Regions from separate parts of the Pseudomonas helmanticensis genome, predicted to be linked through region 4. Evidence: riboswitches for the same ligand, from Rfam matches in the RefSeq annotation. Region 4 holds a riboswitch; each other region holds the start of a gene.
The links. A riboswitch is a leader RNA that binds a small molecule or an ion and turns the genes downstream of it on or off. The one in region 4 is predicted to bind cobalamin.

Region 1: another riboswitch for cobalamin. It lies ahead of QOL84_RS07540 (ABC transporter substrate-binding protein); the one in region 4 lies ahead of QOL84_RS04450 (CbtB domain-containing protein).
Region 2: another riboswitch for cobalamin. It lies ahead of QOL84_RS03960 (TonB-dependent receptor plug domain-containing protein); the one in region 4 lies ahead of QOL84_RS04450 (CbtB domain-containing protein).
Region 3: another riboswitch for cobalamin. It lies ahead of cobO (cob(I)yrinic acid a,c-diamide adenosyltransferase); the one in region 4 lies ahead of QOL84_RS04450 (CbtB domain-containing protein).

The regions. Positions count from the first base shown of each region.
Region 1 covers NZ_FXUY01000001.1:1,680,264-1,682,457, forward strand. The annotation lists gene QOL84_RS07535 (Ppx/GppA family phosphatase) at 1-785, shown strand, start outside; cobalamin riboswitch at 827-1,021, shown strand; gene QOL84_RS07540 (ABC transporter substrate-binding protein) at 1,166-2,179, shown strand; gene QOL84_RS07545 (FecCD family ABC transporter permease) at 2,176-2,194, shown strand, end outside.
Region 2 covers NZ_FXUY01000001.1:844,932-847,125, reverse strand. The annotation lists gene QOL84_RS03970 (hypothetical protein) at 1-297, opposite strand, end outside; gene QOL84_RS03965 (hypothetical protein) at 334-702, opposite strand; cobalamin riboswitch at 861-1,066, shown strand; gene QOL84_RS03960 (TonB-dependent receptor plug domain-containing protein) at 1,161-2,194, shown strand, end outside.
Region 3 covers NZ_FXUY01000001.1:2,448,546-2,450,739, reverse strand. The annotation lists gene QOL84_RS10800 (PQQ-dependent sugar dehydrogenase) at 1-166, opposite strand, end outside; gene QOL84_RS10795 (hypothetical protein) at 233-817, opposite strand; cobalamin riboswitch at 981-1,206, shown strand; gene cobO (cob(I)yrinic acid a,c-diamide adenosyltransferase) at 1,288-1,899, shown strand; gene QOL84_RS10785 (cobyrinic acid a,c-diamide synthase CobB) at 1,896-2,194, shown strand, end outside.
Region 4 covers NZ_FXUY01000001.1:958,011-960,204, forward strand. The annotation lists gene QOL84_RS04440 (cobalamin biosynthesis protein) at 1-198, opposite strand, end outside; gene QOL84_RS04445 (CbtA family protein) at 195-893, opposite strand; gene QOL84_RS04450 (CbtB domain-containing protein) at 905-1,102, opposite strand; cobalamin riboswitch at 1,226-1,447, opposite strand.

The sequences.
Region 1 (2,194 bases), 720 kb from region 4:
ACGGTGGCGCGCTCGACGCGCTGGCGCTGGATCGCGGCTGGCAGGCATTGGCGCGGTTCGGCAAGAAACTGCGTGGCTTCGAAGCCGGTCGCGTGCGCGCGGTGGCGACCAGCGCCGTGCGCGAGGCCGACAATGCGCAGCTGTTTCTCGCCAGCGCCGAACGGCATCTGGGTTTTCCGATCGACGTTATCTGCGGCCATGAAGAGGCGCGGCTGGTTTACGCCGGCGTCACCCACGCCTTGCCGAGCGCCGTCGACATGCGCCTGGTGGTCGACATCGGCGGCGGTTCCACCGAGCTGATCCTCGGCCAGGGCGCGCAACCGTTGCTCACCGAAAGTATCGCCATCGGCAGCGGCACCTTGAGCACACGCTTCTTTCGCGGCGGCGACCTGTCCGCCGCTGCGTTACAGGAAGCCGAACGTTTCGCCATCCTGCAGTTTGAAAAAGTTGCCCGGCGCTACCGTGCTCAGGGCTGGCAGCAAACCATCGGCTCTTCCGGCACTGCGCGCATGCTGGCTAAAGTGCTCAAGGCCAATCGTCTCAACGACTACGGTCAGGACGGCATCACCTACGGCGGGCTCCTACGCCTGTCGTTGCTTCTGCTGAAGGTGAACAACGTCCAGCAATTGAAACTGGCCGGGCTGCAACCTCATCGTCAGAGCATTCTGCCCGGTGGTCTGGTGCTGATGCTGGCCGCCTTCAAAGTGTTCGGCATCGCACAAATGCTGCCGTCGGAACCGGGCCTGCGCCTCGGCGTGTTGCACGGTTTGATGAGCCAGCATTAATCCTCACCCGGCAGATTCGTCTCCCCTTCAGCGGCCTGATCGACTACCATGCCGCCGCCGGTTTCCAAACGGGATTAATAGGGAATCCGAGGTGCTTGCACAGCATCGATCGGAACTGCCCCCGCAACTGTAGGTGCTGAGCCTGCTCCACGACTGCCACTGGGTGAACCCCGGGAAGGCCGGAGCATTGGCGATGACGCATCAGTCAGGAGACCTGCCGGCACAGTGACTGACTAACCGGCGGGGTGTCCGGGAAGGACACCGTGCCGTGCGCGTCTTCCGGGATGAGCGGCCTTGCGCTGTTGCCCTGACCGCGCTCGATGGTGTGTTTCCGAACCGTACTCTGCCGCTCCCCGTACGGTTTTCCTGGAGACTGCCTCATGCTGCTGCCCCGCGTTGCCACCCTCATCACCGGCCTGTGCCTTGGCACGCTGGCCCATGCGGCACCGACTCAATACCCGCTGACCATCGAAAACTGCGGCAGCAGCCTGACCTTTGAGCATGCTCCCGCTCGTACGGTGACCATCGGCCAGGCCGGCACGGAACTGCTCTACGCCATGGGCCTGAGCGACAAAGTCGTCGGCACCTCGCTGTGGTTCAACAATGTGCTGGCCAAGTACAAGACGCAGGACGACAAGATCGAGCGCCTGGCCGACAACGAACCGAGCTTCGAATCGGTGATCGGCAAACGCCCGGAACTGGTCGCCGTGGAGCTGGAATGGATGGTCGGCCCGCAAGGTGCGGTCGGTACCCGTGAGCAGTTTCATGAGCTGAAGATTCCGACCTACCTGCTGCCCTCCGATTGCGAAGCCAAGGACAATCTGGTCGGCGCCGACGGCACGCGACTGGCGCCATTTCGCATCGACAGCATTTACAAGAGCGTGAGCCAACTGGCGCAGATCTTCGATGTGCAGGATCGCGGACACCAACTCAACGAGCAACTCAAGGCCAGCCTTGCCAAGTCGATTGCCACCGCACAGGGCAAACAACTGAAAGACGCCAGCGCGCTGGTGTGGTTCTCCAGCGCACAAATGGACATCGAGCCCTTCGTGGCCGGGCACAAAGGCATTCCCGATTTCATGCTGAGCACCCTCGGCGTGCGCAACGTGGTGGAATCCGATGAAGAGTGGCCGACGGTCGGCTGGGAAACCATCGCCAAAGCCAACCCGACGTTCCTCGTCATCGCCCGCATGGATCGCCGTCGCTTCCCCGCTGACGACTATGAAAAGAAACTCGCCTTCCTGCGCAGCGATCCGGTGACGCGCAACATGGACGCGGTGAAAAACAACCGCATCATCATTCTTGACGCCATGGCCATGCAGGCCAGCCAGCGCATGTTCGATGGCCTGGAACAACTGGCCACGGCCATCAACGGCTACGACCTGTCGAAATGAGTGCAAGCCTGATCC
Region 2 (2,194 bases), 110 kb from region 4:
CCTCATCACTGTCTCACCGTCTGACCCCAACTCCATGAGAGCCAACGCATCCAGGTTCAGGGTTTTAATCGCTTTGGCGATAAATTCTATTCGCACCTGATTTCTCGGCGCTGACAGTGGCGTCTTGGTGACGTTCTTGCCATGCCGGATTAAATCTCCAGTGAAATTCTGCACGTTCCAGAATGCGAGCTTTAGCGGCACTCCTTTTTTATAAGGACATATCTCAACCGGCACAACCGCAACGCCGTTTGAATCCTGCGCGGCGGCAGCGGAGAACGCCAGATACGGCTCACCCACTGTTTTCCTTTTTCGACCCACGATTCCCGACTCCTTTCAAGATTCTTCCTGATCAATAGCCAGCTTTCCAAGCGCCTCGCTTTGCGCCATGTTCATCCTGGCTGACATATCTCCGAACGCTTCATCATTCAATACATCCACCAGCCACTGGCACTGAGCATCGCTCTCGAACTCATTGCCGTAAAGGCACAATAGATTCAGCATCTGAAAAGTGGCACGCCTCGACAGCTGCCACTGCCTGGAACGTGCTATCGCAGCCTGCACGATTTGCTTCACGCCGGCTCGTCCATGTTCCTCTGCATAAGAAGGGAGATGCGCATAAACATGCTGCTCCATGTCCTCCGACAGACGCAGATCAGAAGCCAAGGTAAGGGCTTCATATTGTTTTGCAGAAATTTGAATCATCCCGGATCCCCTCCCACACCCCTGCCCTGATTGGCGAAAAACCACCACTGCTCTCCGCTGTAGACCTTAGTTGCTCTTACAAAAAACGCCGCAGATTGTTCTTTCAAGATTTATCGAGGTTCTCTCGGGCAAGTTGACGAACGGTCTTTCGAATGTTCAGATGCCGCCCAGTTTCAGGTGTCCCATGCCGCCGTGCATGGGGTGAAACGGGAAACCGGTACGTTCTTTTCGAACAAGTCCGGTGCTGCCCCCGCAACGGTATGCGCGTGATGCTTTCGATACACCACTGTGGCCAGACGGCCATGGGAAGGTGAAAGCCTCGATACGCGCGAGCCCGGAGACCGGCCCGAAATATCTGTTTGGCAAAATCCTGCGGTGGGCGGGCATGGGCCGGTGTCGGCGTGTGCGCGATGCCTTCTCCTGCATGCTCTTCTGCGAAGTTTCTTTTCGAGAAGACAATGATTCGACCTTTCAACACCTATGCTCCAACTGTGTTTTTCGGCTGCCTGTTCAGCCCTCTGCTGCTGGCCGACAACGCCCCTCTGGAACTCAATCAGCAAATCGTTTCCGCGCCCTCGGTGGAGTCCACCACTGTCGCCGACATGGCCAGATTCGGCAGCAAGGTCGACATCGTCACCCGCGAGCAGATCGAGCGCGCCGGCCCCAGCGCCGATGTCAGCCGTGTCATGCAGATGTTCATTCCCGGTCTGTACGTGGCGCCGAAAAACGGTCCGTTCGACTACGGCACCTACTCGCTGCTCGGCGGGCGCAACGACGACACGCTGATCCTGCTCGACGGCGTGCGCCTGAACAATCGCCTGTACGGCGGCCTGTATCTGGACACCCTGCCGGCCAACGCGATCGAACGCATCGAAGTGCTCAAGGGCGGGCAAAGCCTGCTGTTCGGCACGCAAGCGGTGTCGGGGGTGATCAACATCGTCACGCGCAGCCCGCAGTCTCGCCAAGCCGCCGGCGAAGTGAACATGGGCGTGGATACCTTCGGTGGCACCACCGAGGATGCGCGGGTCGAAAACATCTTCAGCAATGGTTTCGGCGATCTCGGCTTGCTCGCCTATGTCAGCCACAACGTGTCCGACGGTTATCAGCCGTTTCGCAATCGCGACATGAAAAACGATTCTGCGAAGAACCGTGCCTACGAAGTGACCACGTTGGGTGGCAAGGCGATTCAGTCGTTCGGCGATAATTCGCGGCTGGAACTGTTCTACCAATACGCCGACGCCAACCTCGATTTCGCCCGCCCGGTCGACAACCACAAAACCACCAACGACCGCGTCCAGCAAATCGCCACGGCGACCTTCGAACAGAGCGTCAACGAGCGCCTGAGCTACTTCGTCAAAGCTCATATCAACGACTGGGACACGCGCTATACGCGCATCAACAACGTCGCGGGCGGTGGCACCAAAGTCATCAACCACAACGACTATTGGGGCTTCACCGATTGGGGTGTGCAGGCCGAAGGCAAGGCCGAACT
Region 3 (2,194 bases), 1.5 Mb from region 4:
AGCCGATTGCCGGGGCGATGTTCACCGTCGGGATCAGAGTCTTGTTCGGTTCGGGCAGTTTCGGTGACGGGCCGGTGCCGTCGGAGACTTGCAGGCTGGAGGATTCACCGCAGGCGGCGAGCCCTCCGGCGAGGGCGATGACGAAAACGAGCTGGGGCTTGCGCATTGCTGATCTTCCCTATGAATGCATTCCTAATCATAGAGGAGGACGCAAGCCCGATGGTTCAACTGCTCAGCCGCGGGCTTCCTTGAACAGCACGGCGATGCCCGGGTGATAATTGCCGGCCTCGCTGCGCAACTTGCGGTAGGCGTAGGGGAAATACCAGGCGACGGCGCAGGTATGTTCCTTTTGCAGATCGTCGACCATGTCCTGCAGCTCTTCGGGGCTGGCGCTGTGCTGGGCTTTTTGCGGGGCGACGAACAGGCAGCCGAGTTTCAGGTCACTGGCGAAGCTGATGCGTTTGGCGTCGCTGGTGATGTCCAGCAAGGCTTGGGTCAGGTTGAGATTGTTCACTCGAGGCCAGCGCTGGGTGGCCTGAATGTAGGCACGATCTTCGGCGCCGGCGATAAACAGATCGGCGCGGGCATTGCGCTCGCCTTCTTCGTTCTGTTTGCGCGTGGCGGTGTCGGTGAGGGTGACCAACTCGGCCATCCATGCCGCTGCCGAGAGCAATCCGAGATTGGCTTTCTCGTCGTGCCAGTAAGGCGTGTCGCTGTCGCCGCGCACGGCGTTGTAGCGGTCGATACAGTCAAACCAGCGTTCAAGCATCGGGCGCAGGAATTCCAGGCGCGGGTTGCTGATGATCATGCCTTGCATCGTAATCATCCTTATTGTTGTGATGGGCTTTTTCGAGAAAAGCATGGCTCTTTGATATCATTTGTATCAGTGTGGCACAAGATTGGCGCCAGTTAATTGATCGGCGGCAGTTATTCGCCCGCCGGCCCCCTCTTTAATTGACGCTCCACCCCCAACCCTCTAACCTTCGCGGCTTGTTTCAGGTGCTCTGTGACCGACGTCGACAGAGTGAAACAGGGAAGCCGGTGAGGGTTGTCTTCAAGCGAAGACTGGCCACGATCCCGGCGCTGCCCCCGCAACGGTAAATGAGTGAACACTGCGTCGAATGCCACTGCTCAACAGCGGGAAGGCGCGCAGTCAGGCCAACGCCGCTCATGAGCCCGGAGACCGGCCTGATCCATCCAGCGGCATCACGGTGGGCGATGCCAGGCTTTTTGCCGTCTATTCTTGTGCCTGCCCGCCGTTATCCAGCCCCAACGGAGAGCTCCCCCATGACTGATTCCCCCGAGCGCGACGAACGCCATCTGGCGCGTATGCAGCGCAAAAAAGCCGTGATCGACGAACGCATCGCCAACTCGCCCGACGAGTGCGGCCTGGTGCTGGTGCTGACCGGCAATGGCAAAGGCAAAAGCAGTTCGGCGTTCGGCATGCTTGCGCGCGCCATGGGCCACGGCATGCAGTGCGGCGTGGTGCAGTTCATCAAGGGCCGCAACAGCACTGGCGAAGAATTGTTTTTCCGCCGCTTCCCCGAACAAGTGCGCTTCCACGTGATGGGCGAGGGCTTCACCTGGGAAACCCAGGACCGTCAGCGCGACATCGCTGCTGCCGAAGCCGCTTGGGCAGTCTCCCGCGAGCTGTTGCGTGATCCGTCGATCGGTCTGGTGGTGCTCGATGAATTGAACATCGCCCTCAAGCACGGCTACCTCGATCTCGATCAAGTACTCAGCGATTTGCAGGCGCGGCCGCCGATGCAGCACGTGATCGTCACCGGTCGTGCGGCCAAGCCGGAAATGATCGAGATGGGCGACACCGTCACCGAAATGGGCATGCTCAAACACGCCTTCCAGGCCGGCATCAAAGCGCAGAAAGGCGTCGAACTTTGAATCAACCACGTCACTGCCCGGCGGTGCTCATCGCCGCGCCGGCTTCCGGTCAGGGCAAGACCACCGTTACCGCCGCGCTCGCCCGTTTGCATCGCAATCAGGGGCGCAAGGTGCGCGTGTTCAAATGCGGCCCGGACTTCCTCGACCCGATGATTCTCGAGCGTGCCAGCGGTGCGCCGGTGTATCAACTGGACATGTGGATGGTCGGCGAGCAGGAAAGTCGTCGTCTGTTGTGGGAAGCCGCCGCCGAGGCGGATCTGATTCTGATCGAAGGCGTGATGGGCCTGTTTGACGG
Region 4 (2,194 bases):
CGCCAGTTGTGCGGCGAGTTCCTGCAAACCCGGCTCATCGCGTTTCAAGTCGATACTGGCCAGGGCTTTGACCGCTTGCAGTTCAATGCGATGGGCTTGCAACGCCTGGTCAAGCAACGCGCGCAGCGTGCTGGCGGGGCAGCCGCGCTGGCAGCCCAGGCCGACCACCAGGGTCGGCGCTGTGCTGGCAGTCGTCATGCGTGGTATTGACCATCGCTTTTGCGGCGGAACAACCAGGCACTGATCAGGCCCAAGGCCAGCCAGAACGCCACGTTGGTCAACTGCGAAGCGATTTTGAACTGTGCTTCCAATACTTCGGGAGCGAGCATCGAATGGACTTCCGGCTGCGGAGCGCCGATCACGTGCGGCACGGCCAGAATGGCCACGCCGAGGATTTTCATCAGCCAGTGACGACTGAACACGATCAGCGACAGGCCGACAGCCGTAGACGCGGCAGTGCCGATCCACCACATCTGGCGCGATGCCAGATCAGCGGCAGCGGTGCCCGGCAATTCAGGCGGCAGGCCCAGGGTTGGCGCGAGGACGAAGGTGGCATAACCGGCCAGACCCCAGAGCAGGCCTTGCGAGGTTTTGGTCGGCGCGCGCAGGGTGTAGAGGCCCGCGAGCATCAGGGCGAAACCCACCGCAACCACCAGATTGCCGCCTGTGGTCGAAACCACGCGCTGCCAGCCGTCTTCCGGCTCCCAGGCTTCGGCATCGTGGGTGTGCGCAGCTACGCCAGCGGCGTGTTCGTGAACCGCCACCGGCTCGGACTTCTCAAAGGTTTCCGCCTGCAGAATCAGCGGCGAAACCCAAAAGCTTTGCAGCAGGGTGAGGAGCAGGGCGGCCAGCAGGCCGGTGAAACCTGCGGTTTGCGCAATACGCTTGATCATGTCGGCAGGTCTCAGTGGCACGGGAACGCGGCGCTGTGGCGGGTATCGTGGGCGGCGTTGTGTACCGCTTCGATGTGCGAGAAACCGGCGAAGTAGACCAGGCTGGCGCCGAGAATCGACGCGAAGATCGCGGCGGTGAGGCGTTGGCTCAGGGTGGTGGTGCTGGCGATTTTGTCCGTGTTGCTGCCGGTGCTGCTGATGATCGACATGGCGCTTCCCTCTGGAGTGTCAGCGGGTGAATAGAGCGCATGAAAACCCCTGCGGGTCAGGCTCGCAGAGGTTCGAACAGCGCCCGCCCACCGCGGGTTTGTTATGTTCAGCACCGCACAAATGCGGGCTGTGTGTTGCGGGCCGGTCTCCGGGCTCACGAGGGGTTGGCGTCAGGCCGACCTGCAAGCGTCACCTTCCCATGCCGTATCGGCACAGTGGATCTGACGCTTCGCTCGCTTACCGTTGCGGGGGCAGCACCGGACTGACATGGCTTTGAGTAAAGCACATGATTCACCGGTTTCCCGTTTCACCCTGTGAAGGGCACCCGTAACAAGTTGTGTAGGAGAGCATGAGGGGGGATTTGAGTCAATTGGATGGGGGGCATATCCGTTGCTGCGGTAACGGCGGCTTAGGGTTTCGCCCTTACGGCGAGTCACCTTTTCCAAACGCCGAAAAGGTAACCGAAAAGGCTTTGCCCTGACGTTCGGCCCTCGCTAAGGCTCGGGTTCCTTCGCTCCGGGATTGATCCGGGGTTCATCGCCTACGGTTTGCTTCGCTGCACCTCCTCTCGCTGTGTTTGGCTGCGCCAAACGGTCGCTGCGCTCCCACCCCGGATCAATCCCTCCGCTCAGCCTGCCGACGGGCTCCGAGATCAAGATCAAGAGCAGGCGAGCTGACACTCGGCCTATCGAGTGGTGAGGAGCGCGGGTGTTCGGCTTTTGATTTGCGTTGTTGCTGCCCCTCACCCCAGCCCTCTCCCGAGGGAGAGGGAGCCGATTTGTGGGCTTTTCAGAATCTGAGCTCAACGCGGTATCGCACGTCGGCGTATCTCTCGCAATCACCTCGGTCAGTCCCCTCTCCCTCCGGGAGAGGGCTAGGGTGAGGGGCTCTTGATCTGGCTTTTGATCTGGCTTTTTTGCCCCTTCGGCAGGCCGAGCGGAGGTGTTCATCCGGGGGGATAGGCGCGCAGCGCCGTTCGACGAAGTCGAACACATCGAGAGGAGGTGCAGCGAAGCAAACCGTAGGCGATGCCCCCGGATGGACACCGTAGCGAGGGAACACTGAGCCTCAGCGAAGTGCCGTACGCCGGG